Regions from separate parts of the Ideonella flava genome, predicted to be linked through region 1. Evidence: riboswitches for the same ligand, from Rfam matches in the RefSeq annotation. Region 1 holds a riboswitch; the other holds the start of a gene.
What was found. Region 1 has a riboswitch for thiamine pyrophosphate ahead of ACS5PM_RS19380 (TonB-dependent siderophore receptor). Riboswitches for the same ligand answer to the same signal wherever they lie in the genome.
Positions count from the first base shown of each region.

Region 2: another riboswitch for thiamine pyrophosphate. It lies ahead of thiC (phosphomethylpyrimidine synthase ThiC); the one in region 1 lies ahead of ACS5PM_RS19380 (TonB-dependent siderophore receptor).

Region 1 covers NZ_JBPZHD010000008.1:361,431-366,510, forward strand. Annotated here, with positions in the region: gene ACS5PM_RS19365 (phosphoadenylyl-sulfate reductase) at 1-716, shown strand, start outside; gene cobA (uroporphyrinogen-III C-methyltransferase) at 735-1,520, shown strand; gene fdxA (ferredoxin FdxA) at 1,618-1,941, shown strand; TPP riboswitch at 2,070-2,174, shown strand; gene ACS5PM_RS19380 (TonB-dependent siderophore receptor) at 2,246-4,357, shown strand; tRNA gene ACS5PM_RS19385 (tRNA-Asn) at 4,395-4,470, shown strand; gene ACS5PM_RS19390 (ParA family protein) at 4,556-5,080, shown strand, end outside.
Region 2 covers NZ_JBPZHD010000001.1:623,762-628,841, forward strand. Annotated here, with positions in the region: gene thiC (phosphomethylpyrimidine synthase ThiC) at 1-1,299, opposite strand, end outside; TPP riboswitch at 1,377-1,480, opposite strand; tRNA gene ACS5PM_RS02770 (tRNA-His) at 1,624-1,699, opposite strand; gene ACS5PM_RS02775 (SurA N-terminal domain-containing protein) at 1,750-3,732, opposite strand; tRNA gene ACS5PM_RS02780 (tRNA-Val) at 3,807-3,882, opposite strand; gene ACS5PM_RS02785 (HU family DNA-binding protein) at 3,888-4,160, opposite strand; gene pgsA (CDP-diacylglycerol--glycerol-3-phosphate 3-phosphatidyltransferase) at 4,395-4,961, opposite strand; gene ACS5PM_RS02795 (hypothetical protein) at 5,010-5,080, opposite strand, start outside.

The DNA of each region.
Region 1 (5,080 bases):
GCTACGAGGAGCGCGTCGAGGCCACCATCGCCCAGTTGCGCGAAGCGGCTTCGGCCCATCCTGAGTCGATCGTCCAGGCTACCAGCCTGGGCGCCGAGGACATGGTGCTGACCGACCTCATTGCTCGCCTCGGCCTGCCGATCGCCATCGGCACGCTGCAGACCGGCAAGCTGCACGCCGAAACGCTGGCACTCATCCCCGCCATCGAGCAGCGCTACGGCCTCGCGGTGGAGGTGTATGCCCCCCGCGAGGAGTCGGTCGTGCATTTCGTCCGCCGCCACGGCGAGGAGGCGATGTACCAGAGCATCGATCTGCGCAAGAATTGCTGCGAGATCCGCAAGCTCGAACCGCTGTCGCGCATGCTCGATGGACGCGAGGCCTGGGTCACCGGGCTGCGACGCGAGCAATCGGCGAACCGCGGCGGCGTGCCGCTGCGCGAGGTCGAAGCCAACGGCCGGATCAAGTTCAACCCGCTCGCCGACTGGACCTGGAACGACATCTGGCATTACATCGCCACCCACGACGTGCCCCACAACGCACTGCACGACCAGTTCATGCCGAGCATCGGCTGCGCACCTTGCACGCGCGCGATTGCCGTGGGTGAGGAGTTCCGTGCCGGCCGCTGGTGGTGGGAGGATGAGAAAGCCAAGGAGTGTGGCCTGCACGCCGTCCAGACGGATCGCCACGCCGCCAGTGGCGAGGCGGTCGCCGCCTGATCTTCCGGGGAATGCTGCTTGAGTGCCGGGCACGTCATCTTCATCGGCGCCGGCCCGGGGGCAGCGGATCTGATCACGCTGCGTGGCGCCCGCGCCTTGGCCCGCGCCAGCGTGGTGCTCTACGACGCGCTGACCGATCCGGCGCTGCGCGAGTTCGCTCCCGCCGCTGAATGGGTCGATGTGGGCAAGCGCGGCTTTTCCGCCTCCACAGGCCAGGACCGCATCAACGTGCTGCTGGTCCAGTACGCGTCGACCGGCGCGATCGTCGCCCGCCTGAAGGGCGGAGACCCGAGCGTCTTCGGCCGCCTGGAGGAAGAGCAGCAGGCACTGGCAGAGGCCGGCATCACGAGCGAGGTCATCCCGGGGGTGACCTCCGCACTCGCGGCCGCAGCCGCTTCCTCACGCCCGCTGACTCGTCGCGGCGACGGCCGCAGCGTGGCGCTGACGACGGCCATGACGCAGGAGCGGGAGCTGAACGCAGGTCGCCGCGCCGACACCGAGGTGTTCTACATGGCAGGACGCCAGCTTGCGATGCTGGCGCGCCGCTTGGCCGAGGCGGGCTGGCCGGCCGACACGCCGGTCTGCGTGGTCTCGCGGGCCGGTTGGCCGGACCAGATCGTCAGCGATCACGACGTGGGCACCTTGCCGACGGCCTGCCTCGTGCACTCGGGCCGGCCGGCGGTGGTCACCGTCGGCGTGGGCGCCCGCCCGGTCCTGCAGCGGGCCAGTCCGGCCGGTGTACGCGCGGGCGACGAGCCCGCGGCCAGTGAGGGCGATCCCGCCGCCGCCTTCACCAGGCCTTAAAATTCATCGCTTTGCTTCGGCTCGCATTGGCGTGAGCCGAGGCCTTCGCGCCCCGAGGGGCCCGATCTTCTCGAACTTCCCACTGCCACCGCCACCCATGACCCACGTCGTCACCGAAGCCTGCATCCGCTGCAAGTACACCGACTGCGTCGACGTCTGCCCAGTCGATTGCTTCCGCGAAGGCCCCAACTTCCTGGCCATCGATCCCGACGAGTGCATCGACTGCGCGGTGTGCATCCCCGAGTGCCCGGTCAACGCGATCCTCCCGGAGGAGGACGTGTCGGCCGACCAGCAGAAATTCATCGCCTTGAACGCCGAGCTTGCGAAGGGCTGGCCGAGCATCACCAAGCGCAAGCCGGCCCTGCCGGATGCCGATGAGTGGAAGGACCGCAAGGACAAGCTCGACCAGCTCGTCCGCTGAGTCGACCGCCCCGGCCGAACCGCCCGCCTGGCGCCAGCCACGCGGGCTTTTCTTTGACCGCCGAGAGGGCGTACGACCCGCCTGCGCGGCGATAATCCCGTCGCCGCGGGGTCATGACGACGCCGTGGCGCATCCGCTAGGGGTGTCGGGCTGCCCTGCTGCCGCCCGACTGAGAGACACCCTTCGAACCTGATTGAGGTAATCCTCGCGCAGGGAAGCAGCTCAAGACGGCCGCGTGCGACTGAACTGCGCGCGAAGCCTCCTTCCGAACTTGCCGACCTGCCATCGACTTGTCGAGTCCGAGATGGCATCGAACCTTCTTTCCCCTTTCCTCGCGCGCAGGTTCCCCTTGCGCACGGTCACGCTCGCGGCGGTGAGTGCCTGCGGCAGCGCGCACGCGGTCGAGCAGATCACCATCACAGGTCGCCCGGTGCCGGCGCTGGCAGGCGTGGCGGGTTTCGGCGACGTGCCGGCCGCCAAGGCACCGTTCCAGACGCTCACGCTGACCGGCGCCAGTCTCGCCGACGCCGGCATCGAATCGCTGGCGGGGGTGACCGCCCTGGATGCGAGCGTCGCGGACTCCTACAACTCTCCGGGCTACTGGAGCACTTTGACCATCCGCGGCTTCACGCTGGACAACAACCACAACGTGCAGCGCGACGGCCTGCCCATTAGCGCGGAGACCGCGCTCCTGCTCGACAACAAGGAGCGCATCGAGATCCTCAAAGGCACCAGTGGCGCCCAGGCGGGCACGAGCGCACCCGGGGGCCTCGTGAACCTCGTCTTGAAGCGCCCCCGAGGGGCCGACCAGTCCACGTTGTTCGTCGGATGGACGGAGCGCGGGAGCTGGAAGGCTGCTGTCGACGTGGAACGCCAGCTGGGGGGAAGCGATGCACTTGGCTTGCGGCTGAACGCTGCCACGGAGTCGCTGGAGCCGGTGCTGCGTGACGCCAAGGGCCAGCGAAGTCTCCTGGCACTGTCGGCCGCTGCCCGATTCGGCCCTGGCGAGCGTCTGGACGCCGAGATCGAGCTCAGCCATCAATCGCAACCCAGCATGCCGGGCTACAGCATGCTGGGCCCGCGTGTTCCCTCGGCACGCGAGATCGACCCGCGGACGAATCTGAACAACCAGAGCTGGTCGCTGCCGGTCGTCTTCGACGGCACGACCGCGAGCCTGCGCTGGACCCAGCGCCTGGGGGAGGACTGGCAGGTCGTGGCGGACGCCATGACCCAGCAGTTGCGCACCGACGACCGCATCGCCTTTCCTTTCGGCTGCAGCGCCGAGGGCCGCTACGACCGCTACTGCAGCGATGGTTCCTTCGACCTCTACGACTACCGCAGCGAACGGGAACGCCGCGAAAGCTTTGCCGGCGGGCTGCATCTCGATGGTCGCGGCACATGGGGCGGCATGGCGCACACGCTGTCCACCGGCGTGACGTGGAGCGACTTCCGCCTGCATCCGAACACGCAGGCCTACAACTGGGCCGGCGTGGGCCGCATCGATGGCAGCGTCCAGGTGGATGCCGCTCCGCTACCGACGTATGAGGCTGATGGCCGGCACGAACAAAGCACGGAGCTCTACCTGCGCGACCATGTCGAGCTGGGGGCCAGGACGGACCTGTGGCTGGGCCTTCGCCACAGCCAGCTGCAGCGCGGTTATGACCAGTCCTTCACCACGCCATGGGTCGCCCTCAGCCATCAGATCGACGGTTCATTGATGGTCTACGGAAGTTGGGGCGAGGGCGTGGAAAGCGCGGTCGTGCCAAGCCTTCGCACCTACACCAATGCCGGCCAGGTCCTCCCCGCCTTGCGCAGCAAGCAGGCGGAGCTCGGCCTGAAGCTGTCCCGCAAGGATTGGAGCGCCGGCCTCGCCGCGTTCGACATCCGTCGCCCGGCAACGAGCGACTTCGGCGTGTGTGACGACGCCGATGGCAGTTGCACACGAGGCATCGATGGCGGGGCCCACCATCTCGGCGTGGAAGCGACCGCCGAAGGGAGATGGGGCACCTTTGGCCTGCAAGGCAGCGCGATGTGGCTGCGAGCGCGGCGCGAAGGCGCGGAGAACCCCGACTTGAACGGACTGGTGCCTGCCAATGTCGCGCAGCGCAGTGTTCGCATGGCGGCAAGCTGGCAGCCTGAAGCCCTGCCCGGCTTCACGGCCCAGGCCAGCCTGGACTACCAGGGTCCCCGCTTCGTGCTGCCCGACAACAGCGCGCGCATCCCCGGCTGGACCACCGTGGGGCTGAGCGCGCGCTATGCGGTGAACGCCTGGGGTCACCAATGGCAGGCCCGCGCCGGTGTCGACAATCTTTTCGACCGGCAGGGCTGGCGCGAGAGCCCATACCAGTTCAGCCACGTCTACCTGTATCCGTTGGAGCCACGCACCTTCCGCATGTCGTTGCAGGCCACCTTGTGAGACACCAAAAACTGTGTCTATAATCTGAGGCTTCACTTCCCCGATAGCTCAGTTGGTAGAGCGCCGGACTGTTAATCCGTAGGTCCCTGGTTCGAGCCCAGGTCGGGGAGCCAACTTAACGAGGTTGGGTCACGTGCCACCGCCCGGTGGTCCGCGTCCTCCAGATTCCGCCAAGCCCGCGGACAGGAGGAAGCAACTGTGATCCACACTTTCGCCGCCCTTAACAGCAAGGGCGGAGTCGGAAAAACCACTTTCCTCGCCAACCTTGGCGGCCTGCTGGCCGACATGGGGGCGCGGACACTGCTGGTCGACGCCGACCCTCAACCTTCCCTGACGAAGTACTTTGGCCTGGCCTATGAGGCGCCGCAGGGCTTGGTCGAGGTCGTCACCCAGGGCGTAGTCACCTCCGCCTGCATCTCCGGCACGTCGGTGCCGAACCTGGACCTGGTTCGCTCCAACGACGGTGACGCCAATCTCCAGCACTGGCTACACGGGCGTCCCGACGCCCGCAGCCGGCTCGCCCGCGCCCTCCAGAATCCGTACGTCCTGGAGCACTACGACTTCGTCCTGATCGACACGCAGGGCGCCATCGGCCCCCTGCAGACCGCGGCCGCCTTCGCCGCGGACACGCTGGTCTCTCCGCTTCCGCCCGACACCCCCTCGGTCCGCGAGTTTCGCAGCGGCACGCTGCGTGTGCTCCAGCGGCTGGAGCACGATGAGAGC
Region 2 (5,080 bases), on a different contig from region 1:
GATCATGTGCATCGGCACGTGGCCCGGGCCTTCGATCATGGTCTGCACGTCGTGCTTCCAGGCCACTTGCGTCAACTCGCCCAGCGTGCGCAGCTCGGCGAACTGGGCTTCGTCGTTCGCATCGGAGGCGCAGCCAGGACGCAGGCCATCGCCCAGCGAGAAGCTCACGTCGTACGCCTTCATGATCTCGCAGATCTCTTCGAAGTGCGTGTAGAGGAAGCTCTCCTGGTGGTGCGCGATGCACCACTTGGCCATGATGGAGCCGCCGCGCGAGACGATGCCGGTGACGCGGTCCGCCGTGAGGTGGATGAAGGGCAGCCGCACGCCGGCATGGATGGTGAAGTAGTCCACCCCCTGCTCGGCCTGCTCGATCAGCGTGTCGCGGAAGATGGTCCAGGTCAGGTCCTCGGCGACGCCGCCCACCTTCTCCAGCGCCTGGTAGATCGGGACCGTGCCGATGGGCACCGGCGAGTTGCGCACGATCCAGTCGCGCGTCGTGTGGATGTGGCGGCCGGTGGAAAGATCCATCACCGTGTCCGCACCCCAGCGGATGGACCACACGAGCTTCTCGACCTCCTCCTCGATGCTGGAGGTGACGGCCGAGTTGCCAATGTTGGCGTTGATCTTGACCAGGAAATTGCGCCCGATCGCCATCGGCTCGATTTCCGGGTGGTTGATGTTGGCCGGGATGATGGCCCGGCCGCGCGCCACCTCGTCGCGCACGAACTCGGGCGTGATGAGGCCGCGCGGCAGCACGGCGCCCATTGGATTGCCGGCACGGCGCTGCTCGCGTTTGGCGTCGCCCAGGTAGCTGGCCATCCACTCGCGGCGCCCGTTCTCGCGCAGGGCGACGTACTCCATCTCGGGGGTCACGATGCCGCGCCTGGCGTAGTGCATCTGGGTGACGTTGGACCCGCTCTTCGCGCGGCGGGGTGCTCGCTGCAGTGCTGCAGCTTCGGCGCGCAGGGCGGCGAGGCTGTCGGCAACCCGCTCGGCGTTGCGGGCGCCGTCGTCGAGCGCCTGGGGCGCGCGGCCGTCGTAGGGTTCGGTGTCGCCACGCTCGGCGATCCACCCGCTGCGCAAGCCGGGCAGTCCACGGCGCACGTCGATGGCCACGGACGGGTCGGTGTACGGACCCGAGGTGTCGTACAGCGTCACCGTCTCGCCGTTGGTGAGGCTCACCTCGCGCACCGGCACGCGCAAGTCTGCACGCGAACCGGTGAGGTGGATCTTGCGGGAGGCGGGAAACGGCGCGCGCGTCAGCGACAGCAGCTCGTCGAGTCTTTCAGGGGCGTTCATCGGCGGTCCTTCGCAGCAGGCGGTTTGCTCCGAAGGTCGCCCCGCGACAGGTGCACCGAGAGACGGTGCCCGTGTCCTGAAGGATCGACGGCTCTTCTTACGCCGGTACTAACCGGTTCAAGTTCGCGGGTTCGGATCAACCGTCTCAGCACGCACCATGCATGCACCCCGGAGCAGGGGCGCATTCTCTGCGCCCGGCATTGGCGCTGTCAATGAACCGGCGGCGGATTGACCGGATTTCGACAGCGCGGGCCTGAAACGAAAAACGGCCCCGAAGGGCCGCTTGTCGATGACGAGAAGGCGTTGCCTTGCGTCACTGTTCGGTGGGGTGGCTGATGGGACTCGAACCCACGACAACCAGAATCACAATCTGGGACTCTACCAACTGAGCTACAGCCACCACCGTGAGCCAAAGATTATAGCCTCAGACTCGGGCCCTCCCGCGGGAGTTCACTTGGAGGCGGCGGAAGCCGCTTCGGCCGCCGTCGCTGCGGCCTTGATATCCACCTTGTAGCGGCGCTTGAGGGCATCGTAGTAGGCGGCCCCCTCGGCGGCCGAGAGCGCCTGGGCCACGTAGGGCTGGGCGCGCTCGTTGTCCGGATCATCGGCCGGCCGGTCGACCCGCTTGACCACCTTCGCGGCCACGTAGCCTTCCTTGCCGAGGTCGATGCCGATCACGGCGGGACCCTTGGTGATGTCGGCCCGCAGCACCGCATCGATCACCTGCCGGCCCTGCCCTTCAGGCTTGGTGCGCGACAGTTGCACGGTCTGCGGCAACGCCTCGCTGGCGTTCTGCTTGAGCGCGGCGACGCGGGCTTCGCCATCCTTCTTGGCGGCAGCCGCGGCCTGCTGCGACTTCACCTCGGCCAGCACGCGGTCACGGACCTCGGCCAGCGGCAGGATGCGCTCCGGGTGGTGCTCGACGACGCGGGCCGAGACCAGCTGGTTGGCGCCCGTCTCGACCGCCTCGGTGTTGCGCTTGTTCTTGATCGCATCGGTCGAGAAGATGGCATCCAGGAGCTTGGGGGATGCCAGCGGCCCGGCCGCGCCCGGAGCCGGCGTCCGCTGCACCGTGGCCTGCTGCGGGGCAAGCTTGAGCTTGTCGATCACCGGCTGCAGGCTGTCGGGCTGCTCGTACACCGTGTTGGTGAACTGCTCGGCGGCGGCGGCGAACAGCTCCTGGGCCTTGGGCTTGCTGATGGCTTCGACGATCTCCGGGCGTACCGACTCGAAGCTCTTCTTCTCGCCGCCACGCGCTTCCAGCAGCTTGATGATGTGGTAGCCGAATTCCGACTCCACCAGGTTGCTGATCTCGCCGGGCTTCATCGAGAAGGCCGCGTCCTCGAAGGGCTTGACCATCGCGCCGCGGCCGAAGAAGTCGAGGTCGCCCCCGTTGGCCGCCGAACCCTTGTCATCCGAGTTCTTCTTGGCCAGTTCCGCAAAACCTGCCGGGTTCTTGCGTGCCTCGGCGAGCAGCGCCTCGGCCTTGGCCTTGGCCTTGGCTCGATCGGCCTCGGGCATGTCCTTCGGCGCGTTGACCAGGATGTGCGCGGCGTGGCGTTCCTCGGCCGCGGTGTAGCGGCTGATGTTCTGCTCGTAGTACTTGCGCAGGTCTTCCTCGTTGAGGCTGACCTGCTTCTTCATCGCTTCCAGGTCGAGCACGACATACTCGATGCGGGCTTCCTCGTTGGTGTGGAAGTCGGCCTGGTGCTGCTTGTAGTAGGCCTCCAGGTCCGCGTCGCTGGGGTTGACCTTGGCCAGGTAGTCCTTGGCGTCGAAGCGCTGAAGCTGGACCTCACGGCGTTCCAGCAGGGCGTTCAGGGCAGACCCGAGGGCCGTCTTGCCGGCGACCAGCGAGCCGCTGACGCCTTGCGTCACCTGCCGCGTGGCGAGGTCGTCGCGCAACTGCTCGGCGAACATGGCCGAGCTCATGCCGCGCGCGGCCAGGAATTCCTTGTTGACGCTGCCGTCGGGCAGGCGGATCGACGCGAACTGCGGATCGGTCGCGAAGATGTGCTGCAGCCTGTCGTTGGTGATGACCAGGTTCTCCTTCACCGCTGCGGTTCGCATCACCCGGTCCTTGATGAGCTCATCGAGCGTGCGCCGCCTCATCTCCGGCGTGTCGAACAGCTTGACGTCCACGCCTGGCATCTGCTGGCGCATGCGCTCGACCTGCTGGCGGTGGGCCTGGTCGAGCTCGGACTGCTTGATGTCGCCGCCGGCCACCTTGGCCACGGTGGCATTGCTCGGATCGGTGAACCGCGAGTAGCCCTGGATCCCGAACACCACGAAGGACGGGAAGATCAGCAGCACCAGGATGAACTGCAGCAGCTTGGTGTGCTTACGGACGAAATCAAACATGGGAATGAGCCTCGAAGAGCGGCGCCGCGGACATAGAAACGGAAAAGGCGAACCGGGGTTCGCCTTGGTCATCGCTTGCGCACGCCGCGCGGGATTCTAATCAATGCCCGCCCTGTGGCCTGCGGGTTGCCGGCCGAGGCCGGCGGTGGTGGGTGCTGAGGGGCTCGAACCCCCGACCTACGCCTTGTAAGGGCGCCGCTCTACCAACTGAGCTAAGCACCCGGGTATCAGTTCAACGCATCCTTCAGGCCCTTGCCGGGACGGAACTTCGGCACCTTGGCCGACTTGATCTTGATCGCCGCGCCGGTGCGCGGGTTGCGGCCGGTGCGGGCCGCGCGCTTGGTGACGGCGAAGGTGCCGAAACCGACGATCGATACGCTGCCACCCTTCTTCAGCGTGACTTTCACCCCACCGATCACGGCCTCCAGTGCCCGCGTGGCCGCTGCCTTGGAAATATCGGCCTGGCGCGCAATGTGTTCGATCAACTCGGCCTTGTTCACGTGGGTACCCCTCTCTCTCGGCGCTTTCGCGGTGGTTCTGCGGTGTTGTTGCAGTGGTGACTTCTAAGCGGCTTGCGACGACTGCTGAACGCCCGTTTTTCGAGGGCGAAAATTCATTACAGCCTTGGGCCTTGGCGGTGTCAAGCACGCGGGCGGATTCTATGTGTAAACCCCGAGATGACCGGGTGGCGGAGCCGCCGCGCAGCGTGAAGCGCGTCTCGAGATTCGCGCCAACTAGCGGGCCTTCGCGCGAATTTCCGGCAGGGCTTTTTGCAGGTAGTAGACCATCGACCAGATGGTCAGCACGGTGGCCAGGATGATGAGCCAGGTGCCCCACAGATGCGTATCGATCAAGCCGAAAAGGCGGCCATCGAACAACAGGAAAGGGATGGCGACCAACTGCAGCGTGGTCTTGAGCTTGCCCAGCATGTGGACCGCCACGCTGCGCGATGCGCCGATCTGGGCCATCCATTCACGCAGCGAAGAAATGGCGATCTCCCGTCCGATGATGACCAGCGCGATCAGCACGTCGACCCGGTGCAGATGCACCAGGACCAGCAGCGAAGCGCAGACGAGGAACTTGTCGGCCACCGGATCGAGGAAGGCTCCGAAGGCCGAGGTCTGATTGAGCTTGCGCGCGAGGTAGCCGTCGAGCCAGTCGGTCAGGGCGAAGGCCACGAACATCACCGTTGCCACGAGATTGCGCGTCCCGTCCTGCAGCGGCAGGTAGAACACCGCGACGATCAACGGGATCGCCACGATGCGGGCCCAGGTCAGCAGCGTCGGGACGGTGAAGAACATGATGGGGCGCATTCTGCCCGCGAATGCGCGCGGGCCCGGCCTGGCGCGCTAGCGGTCCAGCGTGACCGGCTTGAACTTGCGGTCTTCGTCGAAGAGAAATGTCTCGACGTACTTCCAGG